Regions from separate parts of the Streptomyces sp. NPDC051218 genome, predicted to be linked through region 4. Evidence: riboswitches for the same ligand, from Rfam matches in the RefSeq annotation. Region 4 holds a riboswitch; each other region holds the start of a gene.
The links. Region 4 has a riboswitch for cyclic di-AMP ahead of ACIBCK_RS14085 (transglycosylase family protein). Riboswitches for the same ligand answer to the same signal wherever they lie in the genome.

Region 1 (5,486 bases), on a different contig from region 4:
CGATCTGCAGAACCCGTAGGTCGCCGCGGTGCGGCCCGACGATCTGCAGCCCGACGGGCAGTCCGCCCGGAGTGAATCCGGCGGGCACGGACAGGGCGGGGCTGCCGGTCGCGGAGACCAGGTAGGCCGAGCGCATCCAGTCCAGGTAGTCCGCCATGGACACCCCGTCGACCTTGTCCGGATACTCCAAATCCAGGAGGAACGGCGGCACTTGACTGGTCGGCAGGACCAGCGCGTCGTACCGCTCGAAGAACTCCCGCACCCGGTGGAACAGTTGACCGTGCAGCACGGTGGCCCGCTCCAGGTCGACACCGGTGAGTATGGCGCCTTGTCGGATATTCCGGACCAGGCTGTTTTTAATCCGTTTCTCCTCGGTCTTCAGGAGCCCGCCGAGCGCCAGATGGAACTGCCATGCGCGGAAGGTGCGGAACACCTCGTCGGCGCCGGACAGATCGGGGCACGCCTCTTCGACCGTGCACCCGAGGTCGGCGAAGACCGTGGCGGCGGGCGCGAGCACGTCCCTGACCTCGCGGTCGACGGGCACCGCTCCTCCCAGGTCGGGCGACCAGGCGATCCGCAGCCCGCGCACATCCCGTTCCAGCGATCCGCCGAACGCGCTCCCCGGTGTCTCCAGGGCGATCGGCGAGCGCGGGTCGGGCCCGGCGACGACGGACAGCAGCAGAGCGGCGTCGGCGACCGTCCGCGCCATCGGCCCCTGCACCGTCATGGTCGACCAGGGGGCGGTCTCCGGCCAGCTCGGTACCCGGCCCGGCGAGGGGCGCAGACCCACCACGTTGCAGAACGACGCGGGGTTGCGCAGAGAACCGCCCATGTCACTGCCGTCGGCCAGGGGATGCATGCCGCACGCGAGCGCGGCCGCCGCTCCCCCGCTGCTGCCGCCCGCCGACCGCCGGAGGTCGTACGGGTTGCGGGTGGCCCCGAAGAGCGGGTTGACGGTGTGCGAACCGGCCGCGAACTCGGGCACGTTGGTCTTGCCGATGGTGATCGCCCCGGCGGCGCGGATGCGCTCGACGATCAACTCGTCCCGGTTGGGGACGTTGTCGGCGAGGAGCGGTGTCCCATACGTGGTCCGGATGCCGTGTGTGTCGTGGGTGTCCTTGTGGGCGACGGGCAGCCCGTGCAGCGGGCCGAGCGGTTCGCCGTGCGCGGCGGCCTCGTCGGCGGTGCGCGCTTCGTCGAGGGCGCGCTCCGCCACCACGGTCACCACCGCGTTGACGGGACCGTTGGCCTGCTCGATCCGCTCCAGGTGCGCCTGGACGACCTCGCGGGCCGACAGCTCCCGGGCGCGGATCCTGACGGCGAGTTCGCGGGCGGTGAGGTGGACGAGCGGGGCTTCAGGGCTCATTGGGCGACGCCTTCGGCTCGGGGCGGGAGATCACGACGAGGCGGAGCATGCCCACGCCGTCGCGCCACCTCACTCCTACGTTACGTACGTCCTGTACATTTTTTACGGAAGCCTTGGGGAGCATCCGACCCCGGCAGAGGAGAGACATGCCATGAACCGACCGTTCGCCCGCTATGTCCTGCCCGAGTTCACCGAGCGCACGAGCACCGGACAGCGGACCCTCGATCCGTACTCGAAGCTCCTGGAGGAGCGCATCGTCTTCTTGGGGACGCCGATCGACGACACGTCGGCCAACGATGTGATGGCGCAGTTCATGCACCTCGAATACCTGGCGCCCGAGCGCGACATCGCGCTCTACATCAACTCCCCCGGCGGCTCGTTCAGCGCGATGACCGCGATCTACGACACGATCCAGTTCGTCTCCTGCGACGTGGAGACGACCTGCCTGGGGCAGGCCGCGTCGGCGGCGGCGGTCCTGCTGGCCGCGGGCACACCCGGTAAGCGGCACGCGCTGCCCGGCGCCCGGGTCCTCATCCACCAGCCCTCACTCGCCGAGCCGGTGCACGGCCAGGCCTCCGATCTGGCGATCCAGGCCGACGAACTCCTGCGCACCCGCGCCCAACTGGAGAAGCTGCTCGTGCAACACACGGGGCAGAGCGCGGAACGCGTCCGCGACGACATCGAGCGGGACAAGATCCTCAGCGCGACCGAGGCAGTTGACTACGGCCTGGTGGACCGCATCGTCGCGAGCCGCAAGCCGTCCCCGCGCACCAAGGACGCGGGGTGAACCGGCGATGCTGCCACCCGAACTTCCTCCCCTGCCCGCACTCACGCGCGCCGAGGGCGAGTTGATCGACCGGTACCTCGAAGTGGTCGACCTGGTGGGCCGGATCAACCCGGCCCGCGCATCGGACACCTACGGCGGACTGCGCGCCGCCCAGGCCCTGGTCGGCAGCGCGACCGCCCTGCGGGACGCGCTGACGCTCATGCACCAGCGGGGCGAGAGCGCGGTGCACGCGCCGACGTTGGCACGGGCCCTGCGCGTGCTCGACGGGGAGCGGCGGTCCTGCCGGGTCACCGTGCCGCCCGCGACGGCGTCCTGAGCCCCCGTCACCCCCGGTCCGACGCCCGATGCGTCCCGGCCCGATCTCAAACGAACCAAACGGGCTACCTCGTTCGGCGTAGACAATCATCGTTTTTCGGGCTGTCTTCAGTTGCGTCAGATGTGTACGCGTGGGCCGGAATTACTCGTTCCGGTGCTGGTCGCACGATCGCCCTTCACCGCGACCGGACCACGAAACGGACCTTGTCCACCCGAACGGTTCAGCCGTGAGTAGCTTCACAAAAGGCCGTTTCGGCTCGGAATTTGCGCCCTTCACGGGTCAAGATCCCTTTCGACGACAAGCCCCCGCCACAGCGGCGGGGCGGTCCGGGCGGACGCCGAGTCCTGCCGCCGCCCGGATGACCGGTCGACATCGGTGCATCGGCAGGAGTGGAGGACCCAGGCATGACGGGTCGGTCCGGAGAGTCCGGACGCCGGCCCTTGGGGTGAAGCCGCACAGCGCGGCCGGGCAACTTTGTCAGCCCGAATCCGACAGGTCATCCTTCACAGGCGGTTGACGAAGGGTTGCGCATGACCGCGCTGCATCACGTCCCGTCGCTGCTCACCAGGGCCGGTTCGGTATCGGCCCTCACACTCGCCGTCGTAGGCGGGACCATCGTGGCCCCAGGGCTCACGTCGGAGGCAGAGGCCGCGACACACGGGACCAAGGCGCTCAAGATCGCCGCCTCCAAGAAGGGCTCCCCGTACGGCTACGGAGCGACGGGACCGAACCGGTTCGACTGCTCCGGCCTGACCCAGTACTCGTTCAAGCGCGCGGGCAAGAAACTGCCACGCACCGCCGGACAGCAGTACAACAAGACCCGCCACATCTCGGCATCCAATCGCACCCGCGGTGACCTGGTCTTCTTCCACTCCGGCCGGAACGTCTACCACGTCGGGATCTACGCGGGCAAGGGCCGGATCTGGCACGCCCCGAAGTCGAACACCGTGGTGCGGCTCGAGAAGATCTGGACGAAGAGCGTCTCCTACGGGCGGGTGCGCTGATGGCCCGTCACTGATCGCCGGTCACAGGCTCGGCCTGGGGCGGTGGCGGCGGCCCGCACGGCCGCCACCACCGCTCGCCCGACCCTCCGTCAGGCCCTCCGCCAAGCCCTCCGACCGGCGCGCCCGCCAGGCGTGGAGCACGTCGACGCGGATACTCGTGCGCCATGGCCGAAAACAACAGCTCCTCCACCGGGGGCGGACCGTCCCGCAACGAGACGCGCTTCGAACGCGCCGATCGCAATTTCGCGGAGATCCTCCAGGAACTGCGGGTCACGCAGGCCGGGGTGCAGATCCTTTTCGCCTTCCTGCTGACGCTCGCCTTCACCGAGCGCTTCCCCTCGCTCGACACGATGCAGCGCGCCACGTATGTGACCACGCTGCTGCTCGCCGTGCTCGCCGCGGCGTTGTTCACCGCTCCGGCAGCCGTGCACAGGTCGCTGTTCGGGCAGCGGGCCAAGCCGCTGATCGTGCGCGTGTCGTCCCGCCTCGCCGGCATCGGCCTCGGTGTCCTGGTGTTCGCGGTCTCCGGCGCCGTGCTCCTGGTCGTCGACGTGGCGGTGGGCCGAACCGGCGGGATCATCGCCGCCGCGGGCACGATGGTGGTGTGTGCGGGCCTGTGGGGCCTGCTCCCCCTCCTGGTGCGTGGCGCGGCGGACAAGACCGAGGGCCGGGGTGACGACGGCAAGGAATCGGCCACGTCGGACGGCGTCAGGCCAGCAGGGCCTCGGTGAGGAGCACCACGCCGAGGACGCTGAGCGCCGCGCCGGTGCCGCCCTCGATGGCACGGGCCGTACGCGGCCTGCGCAACCACCGCCCGAGCCGGTCGACCAGGACGGCGACGACCGGGAACCACACCAGGGCGAGGGCCACGATGATGGACGCGAGCAGCAGCGTCCTCGGCATCGCGGGGCTGCCCGCGGGCACGAACTGGGGCAGCACGCTGAGGAAGGTGATGGGCGCCTTCGGGTTGAGGGCGTTGGTGAAGAAGCCCTGCCGCAGACTGCCCCCGGCCACCGCCTGCTCCACGCCGTCCCGCGGCCCGAAGTCTTCGAGCGGTCGCGCGGCCGACCGCAGGGCGCGACAGCCGAGGTACAGCACATAAGCCCCGCCCGCGGCCTGCAACGCCCGGAAGAGGGTGGGTACCGCCGCGAGGACCGCCGCGACCCCGGCCACCGCGAGCGCCGTGTGCACCAGGAGCCCGCCCGCCACACCGATCGCGCAGGCGACTCCGGCACGGCGGGAGGTGAGGGCGTTGCGCACCACGACGGCGAAGTCGGCACCCGGCATGGCGACCATGCCCGCGGCGACTCCGGTGAAGGTGACCAATTGTGCGTCCATGGCATCCACCCTGCCGTTCTTCTGCCTTCAGCAGGTATGTGGAATATCCTGAGTCAGCCTTAAGCAGGCGTTTACCCCCACGCCGACGGACCGCCCCACCGCCGCCGGCTCCTGCACCGGGAGCGACCATGTACGACCCGACGCGGCTCGCCGCACTGGTGGCCGTCTCCGAGGCCGGGTCGATCACCCGCGCCGCCGAGCGCCTCGGCTACACCGTGCCCGCCCTCTCCCAGCAGCTGGCCAAGCTCGAACGGGAGGCGGGCACCGCGCTCCTGGTACGGCATCACCGCGGGGCGCGGCTGACCGGTGCGGGTGAGCTGCTGCTCGCGCGGGCGCGCCGGGTCCTGGACGAGATGGAACAGGCCCGGCACGAACTGGCCCGGCTCGCGGGGCTCTCCGGCGGCAGGCTGCGGGTGGGGACGTTCACCACGGCCGGGATCCATCTGGTGCCGCCCGCGCTGACCGCGTTCCGCCGCGCCCATCCGGACGTCGATCTGACGGTCCGGGGCTATGAACCGCCGCTCGGCATCGCGGCCGTGGCGGCGGGCGAGGTCGACCTGGCCCTCACTCATACGTACGAGCCCGCGGATGCGGTGCCGCTGCCCGCGTCCGTGACCGCGGAGCCGATCCTGGTCGAGGAGCTCGTCCTGGTGACCTCCCCCGGGCACGCGCTCG
Region 2 (5,486 bases), on a different contig from region 4:
CGTGACCAGCGTGGGTCTGTCGCTGCGGCACAAGGCCCCGATCCTCACCTCCTGGTCGACGCCCGGCGCCGCGCTCCTCGCCACGAGCCTGAGCGGGGTGTCCATGGGGAAGGCCGTGGGCGCGTTCGTGTTCTGCGGGGTACTGATCATGGTGAGCGGTCTGACGGGATGGTTCGCGCGGATCATGGACCGGATCCCGGTGCCCCTGGCCTCGGCGCTGCTCGGCGGAGTGCTGCTGGAGTTCGGGACGGGGCTCTTCTCCCAGATGGGCGGCAGTTTCGCGATCGCGTTTCCGGTGTTCGTGCTGTATCTCCTCGCGCGTCGGCTCCTGCCCCGTTACGCGGTGCTCATCGCGCTCGGCGGCGGTGTCGTCGCCTCCGTCCTCATCGGCGGCTGGCACCTGGAACGCATCCAACTGTCGCTCGCTCAGCCCGTGTTCACCGCTCCCGAGTTCGACTGGAAAGTACTGATCAGCGTCGGTGTGCCGCTGTTCGTCGTCACCATGGCCTCGCAGAATCTGCCGGGAGTCGCCGTGCTGCGCGGCTCCGGTTACGAGGCACCGATCTCGCCCGTCCTGACGTGGACGGGCGCCGTACAGACGGTGCTCGCGCCGTTCGGAGCGTTCGGCATCAACCTTGCGGCGATGACCGCCGCGATATGCACCGGCGACGGGGCCCACCCCGACCGGCGGCGGCGCTACCTCGCGGCCGCATGGGCAGGGGTCTTCTACCTCTGCGTCGGCCTGCTCGGCGCGACCGTCGCCTCGCTGCTCACCGCGATGCCGCACGCTCTCGTCCTGGCCGTCGCCGGGGTCGGCCTGCTCGCCACCATCGAGGCCTCCCTGGCCACCGCCCTGTCGGACCCCGCGTCCAGGGAGGCGGCCGTCGTCACCTTCCTCGCCACGGCCTCCGGCGTGACGCTGCTCGGCATCGGGTCCGCGTTCTGGGGGCTGCTCGCGGGAGTACTCACCAGCGTCATCGCGTCGGCGGGGCGTCGGCGCCGAGCCACTACATCCGCGCCCGAACCCGACCCCTCGCCCGACCCCTCGCCCGAGTCCGCGCTCGAGCCCGAGCAGACCCCACAGGCGGTCACGGCAACCTCGCGCACGCCCGAGCGAACCTCAGCGTGAACACCGACCACACCGAGGCCGCCTAGCGTCCGTCGGCCACCGCCTCGATGTGCAACCGGCCCTGTCGAAGCCCTGCCTGGCCGGTCGCTCCGAGCCCAACCGTGGGGCCAGGCCGCGCGGGACGCCAACCATGCTGCGCCGGGCGGGAGTTCGGTAGCCGCGTCGACGTGCCACTGGATCGCGGGAAGCGTCACTCCGAGCCCGTACAGCAACGGGACGTGGGCGGCTTCGGGACGCAACTCGATCCGCGTGCTGCCGAACTCAGGCTCCCCGTAACGCGAATAGGCCCGCAGCACTGAGGTCGTCATCGCCTCAGCTCCCCTGCTCGGAATGGCATTGAGCGAGGGCGCTCAGGGCTTCGGAGGAACCTGCATCACACGCCTGATCATGACCGCCCCAGGCCCACCTCAACCTCACAGATAGGGTCGAGCGCATGACATCCGAACGGCCCCATACGCCGGCCATGGCATTCCTGGACTCCCAGGAGATCACCACGACGGACTGCCGCCGGTGCGGAACCCAGGTGTCGGGCGTCAACGGCCGCTACGCGTGCGGGGTGTGCGGGTGGGTCAACAACTGGACCGAGGGCCACAACGAACTACCCAGCGGAGACAGCGACATCTAGCACCGCGCCCGCTTCCGGCCCCAGGTTTCGTTTACGCCCTCGGACGCAAACCCACAACCGGCCTATTTATTGGACCCGTTGACCGCTCTTGGAGACCACATCGCCTGGCTCAGCGACAACGCCGATAGCGAACTCCTCGAAAGCGGACCACCTCGAACTCCTCGCGCGCGTGCCGCAATCGCCCTCCCTGCAAGTGCCAGATACCGAAAGGGTTTTGTTCTGCCGCGCCATCTCTCGGGCTGACGAGGAAGTCATCCTGGCCCGGGACACCACCTTCATCGACCCCACCGATGAACAAAATGCCCCTTTTGCACAGAACATCACCCACACTCCGTGTCCATCTTGCCCGCATAAATTACCTCTACACACCGTTAATGACGCAAATAAAGCCTGTCCCGTATTGCGCAGCCCTAGCACGAAATGGCGCGATCCAAACCGCGCGCGACTCCCCTCCCACCCCTCTCCCATTCAGTGGAATAGGTCACATCGACCGCCCAGGGTCCGAGGGAGACAGATCGGCGCGCTTTCGTTCTCCGCAAAGAAAGTTGGGGCTATTCGATCATTGGAGGAGCGCGGTCCCTCTCGGCGAGGGCGGGACTCTCGCATTCCCTAATTGAATTCCGCCCTTGTTCCGTCCGGCCTTTCTCGCTTAACGTCACCTCAATCCGGATGGAACGCCGAATCCTGCCGCTGTCCGGAAACCCTTCCCATCAATCACTGACGCTCGGCAGGAGCGGGGGACCCAGGTAAGCCGCCGATCCGCATTGCGGAACGGCTAGGGGTGAAGTCGCACGTGCTGTGCGACCGGACATCTCCCGTCCGAACCCGACAGCTCACCTCGTAGGCGACGGAGAGGAATTTCGTCATGCCTGCAAAGGGTAAGCACCGCCGTCCCAAGTCCAGCTCGCTCAGCCGGGGCTTCGCCGCCGCGGGCACGGGTGGGGCCGTGCTCGTACTCCCGGTTCTCGGCGCGACCGCCGCCACCGCCGCGCCGGCTGACGCGGCCGCGAAGCCCGCCGCCGCCCCGAAGACCTACGTCGTCTCCGCGGGCGACACCCTCTCCAAGATCGTCCGCGAGCACTCGCTGAGCGGCGGCTGGAAGAAGCTGTACCAGGACAACCGTGACGCCCTCGGTGGCAACCCGGCCCTGATCCACCCCGGCCTCAAGCTCACCCTCGGCGAGAAGGCCCCCGCCGAGCGAGCGGACCGCTCCGAGCGCAAGGACGCGTCCGCCGCCGAGCCCGCCTCCGCCCCGGCGAAGAAGGCGTACACGAACGACCTCGACGGGTGGATCAAGGAATCGCTCGACATCATGGCCCAGCGCGGCATCCCCGGCTCGTACGAGGGCATCCACCGCAACATCATGCGCGAGTCCTCCGGCAACCCGCTGGCCACCAACAACTGGGACGTCAACGCTGCCGCAGGCACCCCGTCCAAGGGGCTCCTGCAGGTCATCGCGCCCACGTTCGACGCCTACCACGTGCCCGGCACCTCGCTGGACAGCTTCGACCCGGTCGCCAACATCACCGCCGCGTGCAACTACGCGGCCGACCGGTACGGCTCGATCGACAACGTGAACGGCCCGTACTAGGCCGCACGGCCGCGTATCCGGCCCCTCGCCCTTCTTCCGCTCTGAGCCCCGGCCCGCCAGGTGTCCGGGGCTCAGGCCTGCACGATGCGGTGGTGTCAGTCGTCGATGCCCGAGCGTTCCACCCCCGCCACGATCCACCGCTGGAAGAAGAGAAACACCACGAGCAACGGCACGATCGACACGGCGGCCGCGATGAAGAGTTCGTGCAGTCTGATCACCTGCGATGTGGTGAACGACGACAGAGCCACCTGCACCGTCCACGCGTCACGGTCCTGGCCGATGACCAGCGGCCACAGGAACGAGTTCCACGCGCCGATGAAGACGATCGTGCCCACCGCCGCGAACACCGGCCTGGAGTTGGGCACGACCACCCGCCAGTACGTGCGCCAGTAACCGAGCCCGTCGACACGCGCCGCGTCCTCCAACTCCCGTGGGAATCCGAGGAAGTACTGCCGGAAGATGAAGCACGCGAACGCGGAGAACAGGGTCGGGACGATCAGACCGCGCAGCGTCGACACCCAGCCGAGCGAGGACACCAGGACGAACGTCGGCACGAAGGTGACGGAGGCCGGGACCATCAGGGTGCCGAGGATCGCGTAGAACACCTTGTTCGCGTGGCGGTACGGGATGCGGGCCAGGCCGTAGCCGGCGAGTGAGGCCAGCAGCAGCGTGCCGAGCGTCGTCGCGACCGCGATGAGCGAGGAGTTGAGCAGAGAGCGGGCGAACGGTACCGACGTGTCGTCGAAGAGTTCCTCGATGTTTCCCCACCGCAGTGTGGAGGGGAAGAAGGTCCACTCGGGCGATGTGATGTCGCTCTCGGACGAGAGGCCGTTGCGCACGAGGAGGTAGAAGGGGATCAGGAACAGCAACGCCAGCGCGATGAGCAGCGAGAGCCGCAGCGCGCGTCCCGCCCTGACCCTCGCGTCGTTCCTCGAGTGGTCTCTCATTCCGCCTCCTTCCTGCCGAGCCCGAACCACTTCGCCTGACCTACCGTCACCACCGCGATGATCAGGGCCAGGAGGACGGCGCCCGCGCTGCCGAGGCCGAGGTTCTGCCCCTGTCCCAGCGCCGTGTAGTAGAGGTAGACGAGTGGCGGTCTGGCGTAGGGCGGGTAGCCGCGCGAGTCCGAGAGCAGGTTGTAGAACTCGTCGAACGCCTGGAAGGCGTTGATGACCAGGAGCAGCACCACCGCTACGGACGTGGCCCGCAGCTGCGGGAACGTGATGTGACGGAAGACCTGCCAGCCCGGTCGCGCCCCGTCCACGGCCGCCGCCTCGTAGAGGGTGGGGCTGATGCGCTGGAGCCCGGCGAGGAAGAGCACCATGTAGAAGCCCGCCTGGAGCCAGAGCCGTACGGTGACGATGACGGCCCAGTACCAGGGTGGGTCGGTGGTCGAGAGCCAGGCGATCTGGTCGCCGCCGAACCAGCCGAGGACGGTGTTGGCGAGCCCGAACCGTACGCCGTTGAAGATCGACATCTTCCAGATGAGCGCGGCCACCACGTAGGAGCAGGCGGCGGGCAGGAAGAAGACCGAACGGAAGAACGCCTGGGCGCGGCGCTGCCGGTGGACCATGAGGGCGAGCGCGAGCGAGAGCGCGTAGGTCGCGGGCACGATGAAGAGCGAGAAGACGAGGAAGGTCCACAGGCTGTCGGTGAACGCCTCGTTCCGCAGCATGTCGGTGTAGTTGCCAAGTCCGACGAAGTCGTCCGGGGTGACGGTGTTGTGGGCGTCGAAGAAGCTGAGGTAGACGCTCCAGCCGAGCGGGATGTACGTGAAGACGCCGAGGCCCAGCAGGAAGGGCCCGACGAACACCCAGAACCAGAGGGTGCGGTTCTGGTGGCCCCACAACTTCCTTCGCCCTGTTGCCTTTTGCTCGCGAGGGGCTGCTGTTGTCACGACTTCTTCTTCACCCGGCCGAGCTCGTCGGACACCTTGCGCACGACCTTCTTGAGTTCGCCGTCGGGGCTCGCGCCGTCCTTGATGATGCGGCTCAGGGCGTCCTGGTACGCGCTCCTGCTGGCCGGGGTCCACAGGAGGGGTTCGGCGTGGCCGTGATCCGTGGTGTAGCGGACGGCGTCGGCCGCCGCGCCCTTGCTGAGCTTCTCGGCCTTCTTCGCCAGGGACATGCGGGCCGGGATGT
Region 3 (5,486 bases), on a different contig from region 4:
GCCGCCCCCCGCGGGGTTGGGCGTTACAGCTTCTCCACCGGTGCGTACCGCAGCAGGAGCCGCTTCGGCTTCGGGTCTCCGAAGTCCACCGTCGCCTCGGCGTTGGCGCCCGTCCCCTTCACACCGACCACGGTCCCGAGACCGAACTGGTCGTGCGTGACCCGGTCCCCGACGGCCAGCGCGACCACCGGCTTCTCCGACGTACGGCGCGTGGCGAAGCCCTGCGCGCCCCCGGTGCGCGAGCGCGAGGACGACAAGGAGGAGGCGATCGAGGCCGCGGGCCCGGAGGAAGCCGGTGCGCCGACGGAACCCTTCCGCTTCCAGTCCAGGTGAACCTCCGGGATCTCCTCCAGGAAGCGCGAGGGCGGGTTGTACGAGGGCTGTCCCCAGGCGCTGCGCATCGAGGACCGCGTCAGATAGAGCCGCTCACGCGCGCGCGTGATGCCCACGTACGCGAGGCGGCGCTCCTCCTCCAGCTCCTTTACCTGCCCGAGGGCACGCATGTGCGGGAAGACGCCGTCCTCCATGCCGGTCAGGAAGACGACCGGGAACTCGAGGCCCTTGGCGGTGTGCAGCGTCATCAGCGTGATGACTCCGGAGCCGTCGTCCTCCTCGTCCGGGATCTGGTCCGAGTCGGCGACGAGCGCGACCCGCTCCAGGAACTCGGAGAGCGTGCCGGACACGCCTGTGGCCGCGGCCTCCTCGCCCTCGGTCTCCCCTTCGCCTTCCCCCTCGCCTCCAGCAGTGGCCTCGCCGCTGTCCTGCTCGAACTCCAGCGCCACGGCTGCCAGTTCCTGGAGGTTCTCGATGCGTGTCTCGTCCTGCGGGTCGGTCGAGGCCTGCAACTCGGCGAGATACCCGGTGCGTTCGAGCACGGCCTCCAGGACCACCGCGGGGCCCGCGCCGGACTCGACGACGGTCCGCAGCTCCTCCATCAGCACGTTGAACCGCTTGACGGCGTTGGCCGAGCGGGAGGCCATCCCGTACGCCTCGTCGACGCGCTTCAGCGCCTGCGGGAAGGAGATCTTCTCGCGCTGCGAGAGCGCGTCGATCATCGCTTCCGCGCGGTCGCCGATGCCCCTCTTCGGTACGTTCAGAATGCGCCGCAGCGGGACGGAGTCCTCCGGGTTGGCGAGCACCCGCAGATACGCGAGGACGTCCCGGACCTCCTTGCGCTCGTAGAAGCGGACGCCACCGACGACCTTGTAGGGCAGGCCGACACGGATGAAGATCTCTTCGAAGACACGGGACTGCGCGTTCGTCCGGTAGAAGATCGCGACGTCGCCCGCCTTCGCGTCGCCCGCGTCGGTGAGCCGGTCGATCTCGTCGGCGACGAACTGCGCCTCGTCGTGCTCGGTGTCGGCGACGTAACCCGTGATGCCGGCGCCCGCGCCCGCGTTGGTCCACAGGTTCTTGGGGCGGCGGCTTTCGTTGCGCTCGATGACGGCGTTGGCCGCGGTCAGGATCGTCTGCGTGGAGCGGTAGTTCTGCTCCAGGAGGATCGTCGTCGCGTTCGGGTAGTCCTCCTCGAACTGGAGGATGTTGCGGATCGTCGCGCCGCGGAAGGCGTAGATCGACTGGTCCGCGTCACCCACGACACACAGCTCGGCGGGGTCGTCCCCCTCGCCTCCGGAGGGGCCGACCAGCTCGCGCACCAGGGCGTACTGGGCGTGATTGGTGTCCTGGTACTCGTCGACCATCACGTGGCGGAAGCGGCGGCGGTAGTGCTCGGCGACGTCCGGGAACGCGCGGAACATGTGGACCGTCGTCATGATCAGGTCGTCGAAGTCGAGGGCGTTCGCCTCGCGCAGTCGCGACTGGTACATCGCGTACGCCTGGGCGAGCGTCTTCTCGAAGCCGTCGGCGGCCTGCCCGGCGAAGGCCTCCTCGTCGATCAGCTCGTTCTTCAGGTTCGAGATCTTGGCGCTGAAGGACTTCGGCGGGAACTTCTTCGGGTCGATGTCCAGATCGCGGCAGACCAGCGCCATCAGCCGCTTGGAGTCCGCGGCGTCGTAGATCGAGAAGGACGAGGTGAAGCCGAGCTTCTTCGACTCGCGGCGCAGGATGCGGACACACGCGCTGTGGAACGTCGACACCCACATCGCGTTGGCCCGCGGCCCGACGAGCTGCTCGACGCGCTCCTTCATCTCGCCCGCGGCCTTGTTCGTGAACGTGATCGCCAGGATCTGTCCCGGGTGCACGTGCCGCTCGGCCAGGAGATACGCGATGCGGTGCGTCAGGACCCGGGTCTTGCCGGAGCCGGCGCCCGCGACGATGAGCAGCGGGGAGTCCGCGTGCACGACGGCCGCGCGCTGGTTCTCGTTCAGCCCGTCGAGCAGGGCGGCCGGGTCCAGCACGGGGCGGGGGGCGCCGCCGCGGTAGTGCGCGTCCCGGGGCACGGGCGCGTCGAACTTCCCGTCGAACAGATCATGCGGAACGGATTCCGGCGCACTGTCCTCGGGCGGCGGCGGGGGCTCCCCCTCCGAGGCCCGCGAGGGCTGGAGGTCCGCCAGGAAGCTGTCATCAAAGAGGCTGCTCATCGCCTCCCGAGTCTAGGCGGCCCCACTGACAACCCGCCCCGGGTTCCGGTCACGTCACTCCGCTTACGCCCCGCTCGCGGACGGTAACTCTCCGCTTCGGCACGACGTGCGCGCGTCAAGAGCTTCGTAAAGTAACGAAAACGTATCGGGCATATCGAACATCAACCTTCACACGGGCCACACGAGTTGGCTAGCGTGCTCCGCGGGCTGCTCGTACTCCCACCGGCGAACCCCGCCGGGAACGGGTGGCCTCCGCCGAGTTCGATCTCCTCGGAGCCGGGGACCCACGATGAACTTGGGGTGAATCGGTCCCGTACGAAGTACGGGACTGTAGGGCAACCTTCCGGAACCACCCGCCCGAACCCGACAGCTAACCCGGTAGGCGGTCTACGGAAGGAGTCGCCTCCCTTGGCGTCGCACCGCAAGCCGCGGACCCGCATTGCCGGCCTACGCACCGCCCCCGCCCTCGGCATCACGACGGCGGCCCTGACCTCCGTGGCCCTCCTGTCGCAGAGCGCGCAGGCGGCACCGTCCGCGCCCGGGAAGCCCAGCCTCGAAGAGGTGCAGAAGAAGGTCGACGACCTCTACCAGCAGGCGGGTGTGGCCACCCAGAAGTACAACTCGGTCAAGGAGCGCACCGACAAGCAGCGCAAGAAGGTCGACACCCTTCTCGACGATGTGGCCGAGCGCACCGACAAGCTGAACGAGGCCCGCCAGGAGCTGGGCACGTTCGCCGCGGCCCAGTACCGCACCGGCGGGGTCTCCGACACCGCCACGATGATGCTCGCCGAAGACCCGCAGGGGTACTTCGCCCAGAACCACCTGTCGGACCGGCTGACCGCGCGCCAGAAGAAGGCGGTCGACGACTACCAGACGCAGCAGGCCTCGGCGACGAAGCAGCGTACGAAGGCAGCCGAGAGCCTGGAGACGCTGAGCGACTCGCGGGACGAGCTCAAGACGAGCAAGAAGACCGTCCAGAAGAAGCTGGGCCAGGCGCGCACGCTGCTCTCGGATCTGACGGCCGAGGAGAAGGCGCGGCTCGCGGCGATCGAGAAGAAGAAGGAAGAAGAGGCCAAGCGCAAGGCCGCCGAGCTGGCCCGCAAGCAGGAGGCCGAGGCGGAGGCCAAGCGCAAGGCGGCGGAAGAGGCCGCGGCCAAGGAGCGCGAGAAGGACAAGGAGACCCCTGACGCGGGCTCCGGTTCGGACACGGGCTCGGGCACCGGCTCCGGCGCGGGCTCCGGTGACACGGACAGCGGTTACGCGACGAAGGCCGCGAAGGTGATCAACTTCGCCGAGGCCCAGATCGGCAAGCCGTACGTGTGGGGCGCCACAGGCCCCGACTCCTACGACTGCTCCGGGCTCACCCAGGACGCGTGGAAGGCCGCGGGGATCTCCCTGCCGCGTACGACGTGGGACCAGGTGAAGGTCGGCTCGACCGTGAAGACCGCCGATGCCAAGCCGGGTGACCTGGTCTTCTTCTACGACGACATCAGCCACGTGGGGATCTACATCGGCGACGGCAAGATGATCCACGCCCCGAAGCCGGGTGCGAACGTCCGCGTCGAGTCGATCTACTACATGCCGATCCACAGCGTGGTCCGCCCCGCGTAACCGGCACACCCTCGCTCCGTCACACCCTCACGAGAAACGGCCCTCCACGCGCGCGTGGAGGGCCGTTTCTCGTCGGTGGCGTCAGGTCCACAGGACCGCGATGAAGATGTTCACGACGGTCAGCAACCCGACGGCGCCGAACATCCCCTTGTCCACCTTCTCCTCGTCGCGCTTCACGTAGACCAGCGCGAGGATCACGATCAGGACGGCCATCTTGATGCCGATCTTGATGTTGTTGACGGGGTTGTCGTCCGCCTGGTTCAGGCCCACCAGGATCACGCCCGTGACGAGCATCGTGAGCGCGCCGTGCAGCATCGCGGGGCTGAAGCGGGCCGTGCCTTGGCCCATCTGCTTCATCTGGGTGAGGAAGCCGCCCAGGAGGGAGGCGATGCCGATGATGTGCAGGCCGACGAAGAGATGGGTGAGAACGTCCATGGTTCCGGAGCCTAGCCGGGGCCTTATCACCGCCCCGTAGCCAGGTGGGTCCCGAGCACCGCATCGGTCACGCGCCGATGCGAAGGGCGCCGGTCCGGCGGTTCGCACGGTCACGCGTGGCCACTGGACAACGCACTTCCGTCAGTTGCGCACAATCCGTCACTAACCCGTGACGGTCAGGTTTAGCGTCCTTCGTCAGGTGACCGGCTCCCCACCGCCGTCCGGACCAGGGGCGGCAGTCGGCCACCACCGCCGAGAATCCGGCGGCGGCCCGCTCCCCCTGTGCGGGCCGCTGCCGGAACCATAAGGAGCCCTCTACGTGGCAGCGCACCGCAAGCCGAAACAGCGCTCGCTCAGTGGCCATACGGCCCGCACCGCCGCCACCATCGCCCTCGCCGGGGCCGCCACGGCCACCGCCTTCGACGGCACGGGACATGCGGACCCGCGGCTCGGCCCGGCCGAGGTGAAGGCCAAGGTCGACGCGCTCTACCGCGAGGCCGAGGTCGCCACCGAGAAGTACAACGGCGCCAAGGAGAAGGCCGAGAGCGCCGAGAAGTCCCTGAGCGAGCTGCGTGACGAAGCGGCCCGCAAGACGGAGAAGCTCAACTCGGCGCGGGAGGGGCTCGGTTCGATCGCCACCGCGCAGTACCGGAGCGGCGGCATCGACCCGTCCGTCCAGCTCGCGCTCTCCTCCGACCCCGACCAGTACCTCGAACGCGCCGCGCTCGCCGACCGGGCCGACAGCCGCCAGGCCGCGACCGTCGCCGGCGTACAGAAGCAGCTCCAGGAGATCGACCAGCTGCGCACCGAGGCCGACGGCACCCTGACGCATCTCAAGTCCCGCCAGGCGGAGCTGAGCAAGCACAAGAAGACGGTCAACGGAAAGCTCGGCGCGGCCAA
Region 4 (5,486 bases):
GCTCGGCGTGCCCCGCGAGGACCAGGACGACTTCCGCGACTGGGCGGGGATGATGATCCGCCACGGGGGAGGGCCGAGGGGCGGGGTGGCCCGCTCCGTGAAGAAGATGCGCGGCTATCTCGCCGAGCTGATCCACCGCAAGCGCCTCGAACCGGGCGACGACCTCATCTCCGGACTCATCCGCGCCTCCGACCATGGCGAGCACCTCACGGAGAACGAGGCAGCCGCGATGGCGTTCATCCTTCTCTTCGCCGGGTTCGAGACCACCGTCAACCTCATCGGGAACGGCACCTACGCCCTCCTCACCCACCCCGAGCAGCGCGAGCGCCTCCAGGACTCCCTCAGGGACGGCGACACCGGGCTCCTGGAGACCGGCCTCGAAGAGCTCCTCCGCTTCGACGGTCCCGTCGAACTCGCCACGTGGCGGTTCGCCACCGAGCCGCTGACGATCGGCGGGGAGGACATCGCCGCCGGCGACCCCGTCCTGGTCGTCCTCGCCGCCGCCGACCGCGACCCCGAGCGATTCGCTCAGCCGGACACGCTGGACCTCTCCCGCCGCGACAACCAACACCTCGGCTACGGCCATGGCATTCATTACTGTCTCGGCGCGCCCCTCGCCAGGCTCGAGGGTCAGGCCGCGCTCGCGACGCTCCTGCGCCGCCTCCCTGACCTGCGCCTTGCGGCAGAACCTGGTGATTTGAGGTGGCGCGGCGGGCTCATCATGCGCGGACTGCGCACGCTGCCCGTGGAGTTCACACCCGCACAGAAGAGCAAAGATTCGGCACCTGGAACGACGTTTAGCTGACGAACCGTCAGGACTGTGACTTTCACGTGATCTCCGCTGCATCGACTTGTGACAAGCGTTCGACTGCCGCTACGTTCACCGACGACTCGGCATCCCGTGCCGCAGTCGTCGCTCCAGTCACGCGAAAGGCAACCGCATGCTCTCCGGCAATGGTCGTCACCGACGCCCCCGCCAGGCCCCGGCCCTGATCGTCGCGGCAGGAGTCGCAGGATCGGCCATCGCCATCCCGCTGCTCGGAGCCACCAGCGCGAGCGCGGCGGACACCGCCACGTGGGACAAGCTCGCGGAGTGCGAGAGCGGCGCGTCCTGGAGCGCGGACGCGGGCAACGGTTACTACGGAGGGCTCCAGCTCTCCCAGCAGACCTGGGAGGACTACGGCGGCCTCGACTTCGCGCCGAGCGCCGACCAGGCCAGCCGCTCGCAGCAGATATCCGTCGCCGAGAAGGTCCTCGACGACCAGGGGCCCGAGGCCTGGCCGAGCTGCGCGCCGATCGCCGGCCTCACCCAGGACGGTGCGGCCGCCGACGTCGACCCGGGTGCCCCGATCACGACGATCCCCGCGGACCCCTCTGACCCCTCCGGCTCCGACTACTCTGACGGGTCGTCGGAATCGCCGGAGTCGTCGAAGCCGTCGGACACGAAGGACTCCGGCGATTCGCCCGAGCCGAGTACGTCACCGAGCGGGTCGGCCGACTCCTCGGACAGCGCCGAGCCGTCCGAGAAGCCCGCCGCCGACGACGCGTCACGAGACAAGAATCACGACGAAGACGGCAAGGCGGATAACTCGCCCGAGTCGGGACACACGGACAAGTCCGGCCCCGACGATGAGACTTCGCCCGCCCCCACCCCCTCCACCGGCGAGGGCGAAGGCCGCCACCGCGGCGACAGCGCGGACGACAAGCCGTCCGCCGACGCCCCTCGCGAGGGCTCGGGCCGGCACGCCTCCCGTGGCGACGAGCGCAAGGAGGACGGCTCCGAGGGGACGTACACGGTCCGCTCCGGAGACAACCTCTGGACCATCGCCGACGAGCACGACGTGCAGGGCGGGTGGGCCGGTCTGTACGCCGAGAACGAGCAGTCGGTCGGCTCCGACCCCGATCTCATCCTGCCCGGTCAGAGCCTCGATTTGGGCGAAAAGTAGGGGTAGTTGGCGAGTCGCTTTGCGCTCGTTGTCCCAATTGGCGCAAGTGAGACATGGGTCTCAGAAGCCCTGATCGTCTTTGAAATTCCGGCGATCGCATGACTACGGTCGTGACCGCTCGCCACAGCGGGCCCCGCCGGTCGGTACGCCGAGTCCTGCCAACGGCCGTTCGGGAACAGTCGTCGCGTCATGCGCCGTAGGCAGGAGCGGGGGACCCAAGGTTTGCGCCGGGCCCGGCCGTTGAACGCCTCGCGAGAGCGAGGCGGGCAGACGGACGGGAACGGCTAGGGGTTAAGTCGCACTCAGGAAGTGCGGCCGGGCAACTTCATCGGCCCGAACCCGACAGCTCACCTCGCAGGCGTCGGTGAGGGGATCACTCATGCTGTTTTCCAGCAAGGGCAAGCACCGCCGCGCGTCCAAGGCCACTCGCGTCGCCACGCTCGCCGGTGTCACCGGCGTCGCCGTCGCCGCCCCGCTGATGGCGGCCGGCTCGGCCTCCGCCGCGACCAACTCCGAGTGGGACGCCGTCGCCCAGTGCGAGTCCGGCGGCAACTGGTCCATCAACACCGGCAACGGCTACACGGGCGGCCTGCAGTTCTCGTCGTCCACCTGGTCCGCGTACGGCGGCACGAAGTACGCGCCCACCGCCGACAAGGCCTCCAAGGCCCAGCAGATCGAGATCGGCGAGAAGGTCCTCGCGGGCCAGGGCAAGGGTGCCTGGCCGAGCTGCGGCGTCGGCCTCTCCAGCGCCTCCAACGAGGGTGGCGGTGCGCAGGAGAGCGCCCCGCAGCAGACCCAGGAGCAGCCCAAGAGCCAGCCCACGCCGCAGACCGAGCAGCCGCAGCAGGCCGCTCCCAAGGCCGAGGCTCCGAAGACCGAGTCCAAGAAGACCGTCGAGACCCCGACCGGCGAGACGGTCAAGAAGGGCGACGGCGAGTACAAGGTCAAGAAGGGTGACACCCTCTCCAAGATCGCCGATGCCAAGGACGTCAAGGGCGGCTGGCACAAGGTGTACAAGCTCAACGGCGACATCATCGACAACGCCGACATGATCTACCCGGGCCAGCAGCTCCACCTCAGCTAGGCAGTAGCCGCTGTTCCCGGCCCCGCCCCCACGGGTCCACCCCGCCCCGGTGCGCGTATCCCCCGTACGCACCGGGGCGGGGTATGTTTGTTCCGTTCGTAAACATTTCGCTCTCGGTTTGTCCACAGGACGGTCGCTCGGCTGGCTGTTGCCCGGGAGCCGGTTAGGCTCGTGTCCGCGAGGCCAACGCCTCGCGTACCCGCGTCACATCCCAGAAGGAGATGCTCGTGCCGTCCATCGACGTCGTCGTAGCCCGGGAAATCCTGGACTCCCGAGGCAACCCCACGGTCGAGGTCGAGGTCGGCCTCGACGACGGCAGCACGGGTCGTGCCGCCGTTCCGTCCGGTGCGTCCACCGGTGCTTTCGAGGCCATCGAACTCCGTGACGGTGACCCCAACCGTTACCAGGGCAAGGGCGTGGAGAAGGCCGTCCTCGCCGTCATCGAGCAGATCGGCCCGGAGCTCGTCGGGTACGACGCCACCGAGCAGCGCCTGATCGACCAGGCGATGTTCGACCTCGACGCCACCGACAACAAGGGCTCGCTCGGCGCCAACGCCATCCTCGGCGTCTCGCTCGCCGTCGCGCACGCCGCGTCGGAGGCCTCCGACCTGCCGCTGTTCCGCTACCTCGGCGGCCCGAACGCGCACCTGCTGCCCGTTCCGATGATGAACATCCTGAACGGCGGGTCGCACGCCGACTCGAACGTCGACATCCAGGAGTTCATGATCGCGCCGATCGGCGCCGAGTCGTTCTCCGAGGCCCTGCGCTGGGGCACCGAGGTCTACCACACGCTGAAGAAGGTCCTGAAGGACAAGGGGCTTTCGACCGGTCTCGGCGACGAGGGCGGCTTCGCCCCGAACCTGGACTCCAACCGCGCCGCGCTCGACCTCATCCTCGAGGCCATCAAGCAGGCCGGTTACGTCCCCGGCGAGCAGATCGCGCTCGCGCTCGACGTCGCCGCGTCCGAGTTCTACAAGGACGGCTCGTACGCCTTCGAGGGCAAGTCCCGCTCGGCCGCCGAGATGACCGAGTACTACGAGGAGCTCGTCTCCTCGTACCCCCTCGTCTCCATCGAGGACCCGCTGTTCGAGGACGACTGGGCCGGCTGGAACGTCATCACCGAGAAGCTCGGCGACAAGGTGCAGCTCGTCGGCGACGACCTGTTCGTCACCAACCCCGAGCGCCTGGCCCGTGGCATCGAGGAGAAGTCGGCCAACGCCCTCCTGGTGAAGGTCAACCAGATCGGCTCGCTGACCGAGACCCTCGACGCCGTCGAGATGGCGCAGCGCAGCGGCTTCAAGTGCATGATGTCGCACCGCTCCGGCGAGACCGAGGACGTCACCATCGCCGACCTCGCCGTCGCCACCAACTGCGGCCAGATCAAGACCGGCGCCCCGGCCCGCTCCGAGCGCGTCGCCAAGTACAACCAGCTGCTCCGCATCGAGGAGATCCTGGACGACGCGGCGGTCTACGCCGGCCGTTCCGCGTTCCCCCGCTTCAAGGGCTGAGCTCAGCTGCCCTGAGTAGTTACCTACGTCCCCGTACTCGGTCCCGTACCGTGTGCGGGGACGTACGTACGTATCGGGGAGGCGGCACACATGGCCGTGAAGGACCGCGACCGGTTCTCCACCGCGACCAGACTGCGGCTGCTCGGCGAGCAGACCGCGGAGCGTGTCTACCGCTCGCAGACCAAGCGCCAGGCGCGCCGCTCCCGGCTCACGGGACGCGCCGCGCTCCTGGCGCTCGTGCTCTGCTCGCTGGTCGTCGCGCTCGCCTACCCGATAAGGCAGTACGTCTCCCAGCGCGCCGAGATCGCCGACCAGCGCAAGGAGCAGGCCGAGCGCCGCGAGAACGTCGAGAAGCTGCGGGACGAGAAGGCCCGCTGGCGGGACGACGCGTACGCGGAGCAGCGCATCCGGGACCGGCTGCACTACGTGATGCCGGGCGAGACCGGCTACACGGTGATCGACCCCGAGGCGGCGCAGAAGCAGCGCACCGACCAGGGGGCCGCCGCCAGGCCTTGGTACTCGAACGTCTGGGACGGCGTCGACAAGGCGGACCGCCCGGCCGACGACGGCTGAGCCCCACAGAACTTCTACGGAACCGATCGAAAGACAGGCATGGAAACGCCCCCCCGTCACCCGGCCACCGCCCCTCACGGACAGCGCTCCGCGCCGGCCCCTTCTGGTCCGCCGACCACCCCGCGCACCGAGCCCACCGACGCCGACGTCGAGGCCTTCAAGCAGCAGCTCGGCCGTCCGCCGCGCGGCCTGCGGGCCATCGCCCACCGCTGCCCGTGCGGGCAGCCGGACGTCGTCGAGACGGCGCCGCGCCTGCCGGACGGTACGCCGTTCCCGACGACGTACTACCTGACGTGCCCGCGGGCCGCGTCCGCGATCGGCACCCTTGAGGCCAACGGCGTCATGAAGGAGATGTCGGAGCGGCTGAAGACGGAC

Region 1: it holds a riboswitch for cyclic di-AMP, as region 4 does, so the genes downstream of both, ACIBCK_RS24465 (C40 family peptidase) here and ACIBCK_RS14085 (transglycosylase family protein) in region 4, are expected to answer to the same signal.
Region 2: it holds a riboswitch for cyclic di-AMP, as region 4 does, so the genes downstream of both, ACIBCK_RS10535 (transglycosylase SLT domain-containing protein) here and ACIBCK_RS14085 (transglycosylase family protein) in region 4, are expected to answer to the same signal.
Region 3: it holds a riboswitch for cyclic di-AMP, as region 4 does, so the genes downstream of both, ACIBCK_RS26950 (NlpC/P60 family protein) here and ACIBCK_RS14085 (transglycosylase family protein) in region 4, are expected to answer to the same signal.

Annotation. Positions count from the first base shown of each region.
Region 1 covers NZ_JBITEU010000008.1:211,618-217,103, forward strand. The annotation lists gene ACIBCK_RS24450 (amidase) at 1-1,366, opposite strand, end outside; gene ACIBCK_RS24455 (ATP-dependent Clp protease proteolytic subunit) at 1,518-2,153, shown strand; gene ACIBCK_RS24460 (hypothetical protein) at 2,161-2,469, shown strand; cyclic di-AMP (ydaO/yuaA leader) riboswitch at 2,824-2,996, shown strand; gene ACIBCK_RS24465 (C40 family peptidase) at 3,000-3,473, shown strand; gene ACIBCK_RS24470 (DUF6328 family protein) at 3,638-4,204, shown strand; gene ACIBCK_RS24475 (LysE family translocator) at 4,182-4,811, opposite strand; gene ACIBCK_RS24480 (LysR family transcriptional regulator) at 4,940-5,486, shown strand, end outside.
Region 2 covers NZ_JBITEU010000002.1:906,727-912,212, reverse strand. The annotation lists gene ACIBCK_RS10545 (benzoate/H(+) symporter BenE family transporter) at 1-1,129, shown strand, start outside; gene ACIBCK_RS10540 (hypothetical protein) at 1,563-1,754, shown strand; cyclic di-AMP (ydaO/yuaA leader) riboswitch at 2,460-2,614, shown strand; gene ACIBCK_RS10535 (transglycosylase SLT domain-containing protein) at 2,620-3,345, shown strand; gene ACIBCK_RS10530 (carbohydrate ABC transporter permease) at 3,441-4,292, opposite strand; gene ACIBCK_RS10525 (carbohydrate ABC transporter permease) at 4,289-5,242, opposite strand; gene ACIBCK_RS10520 (ABC transporter substrate-binding protein) at 5,239-5,486, opposite strand, start outside.
Region 3 covers NZ_JBITEU010000009.1:249,773-255,258, reverse strand. The annotation lists gene pcrA (DNA helicase PcrA) at 24-2,540, opposite strand; cyclic di-AMP (ydaO/yuaA leader) riboswitch at 2,784-2,941, shown strand; gene ACIBCK_RS26950 (NlpC/P60 family protein) at 2,949-4,151, shown strand; gene ACIBCK_RS26945 (hypothetical protein) at 4,233-4,586, opposite strand; gene ACIBCK_RS26940 (NlpC/P60 family protein) at 4,906-5,486, shown strand, end outside.
Region 4 covers NZ_JBITEU010000004.1:106,450-111,935, reverse strand. The annotation lists gene ACIBCK_RS14095 (cytochrome P450) at 1-805, shown strand, start outside; gene ACIBCK_RS14090 (transglycosylase family protein) at 942-1,946, shown strand; cyclic di-AMP (ydaO/yuaA leader) riboswitch at 2,129-2,322, shown strand; gene ACIBCK_RS14085 (transglycosylase family protein) at 2,326-3,030, shown strand; gene eno (phosphopyruvate hydratase) at 3,258-4,538, shown strand; gene ACIBCK_RS14075 (septum formation initiator family protein) at 4,629-5,111, shown strand; gene ACIBCK_RS14070 (DUF501 domain-containing protein) at 5,151-5,486, shown strand, end outside.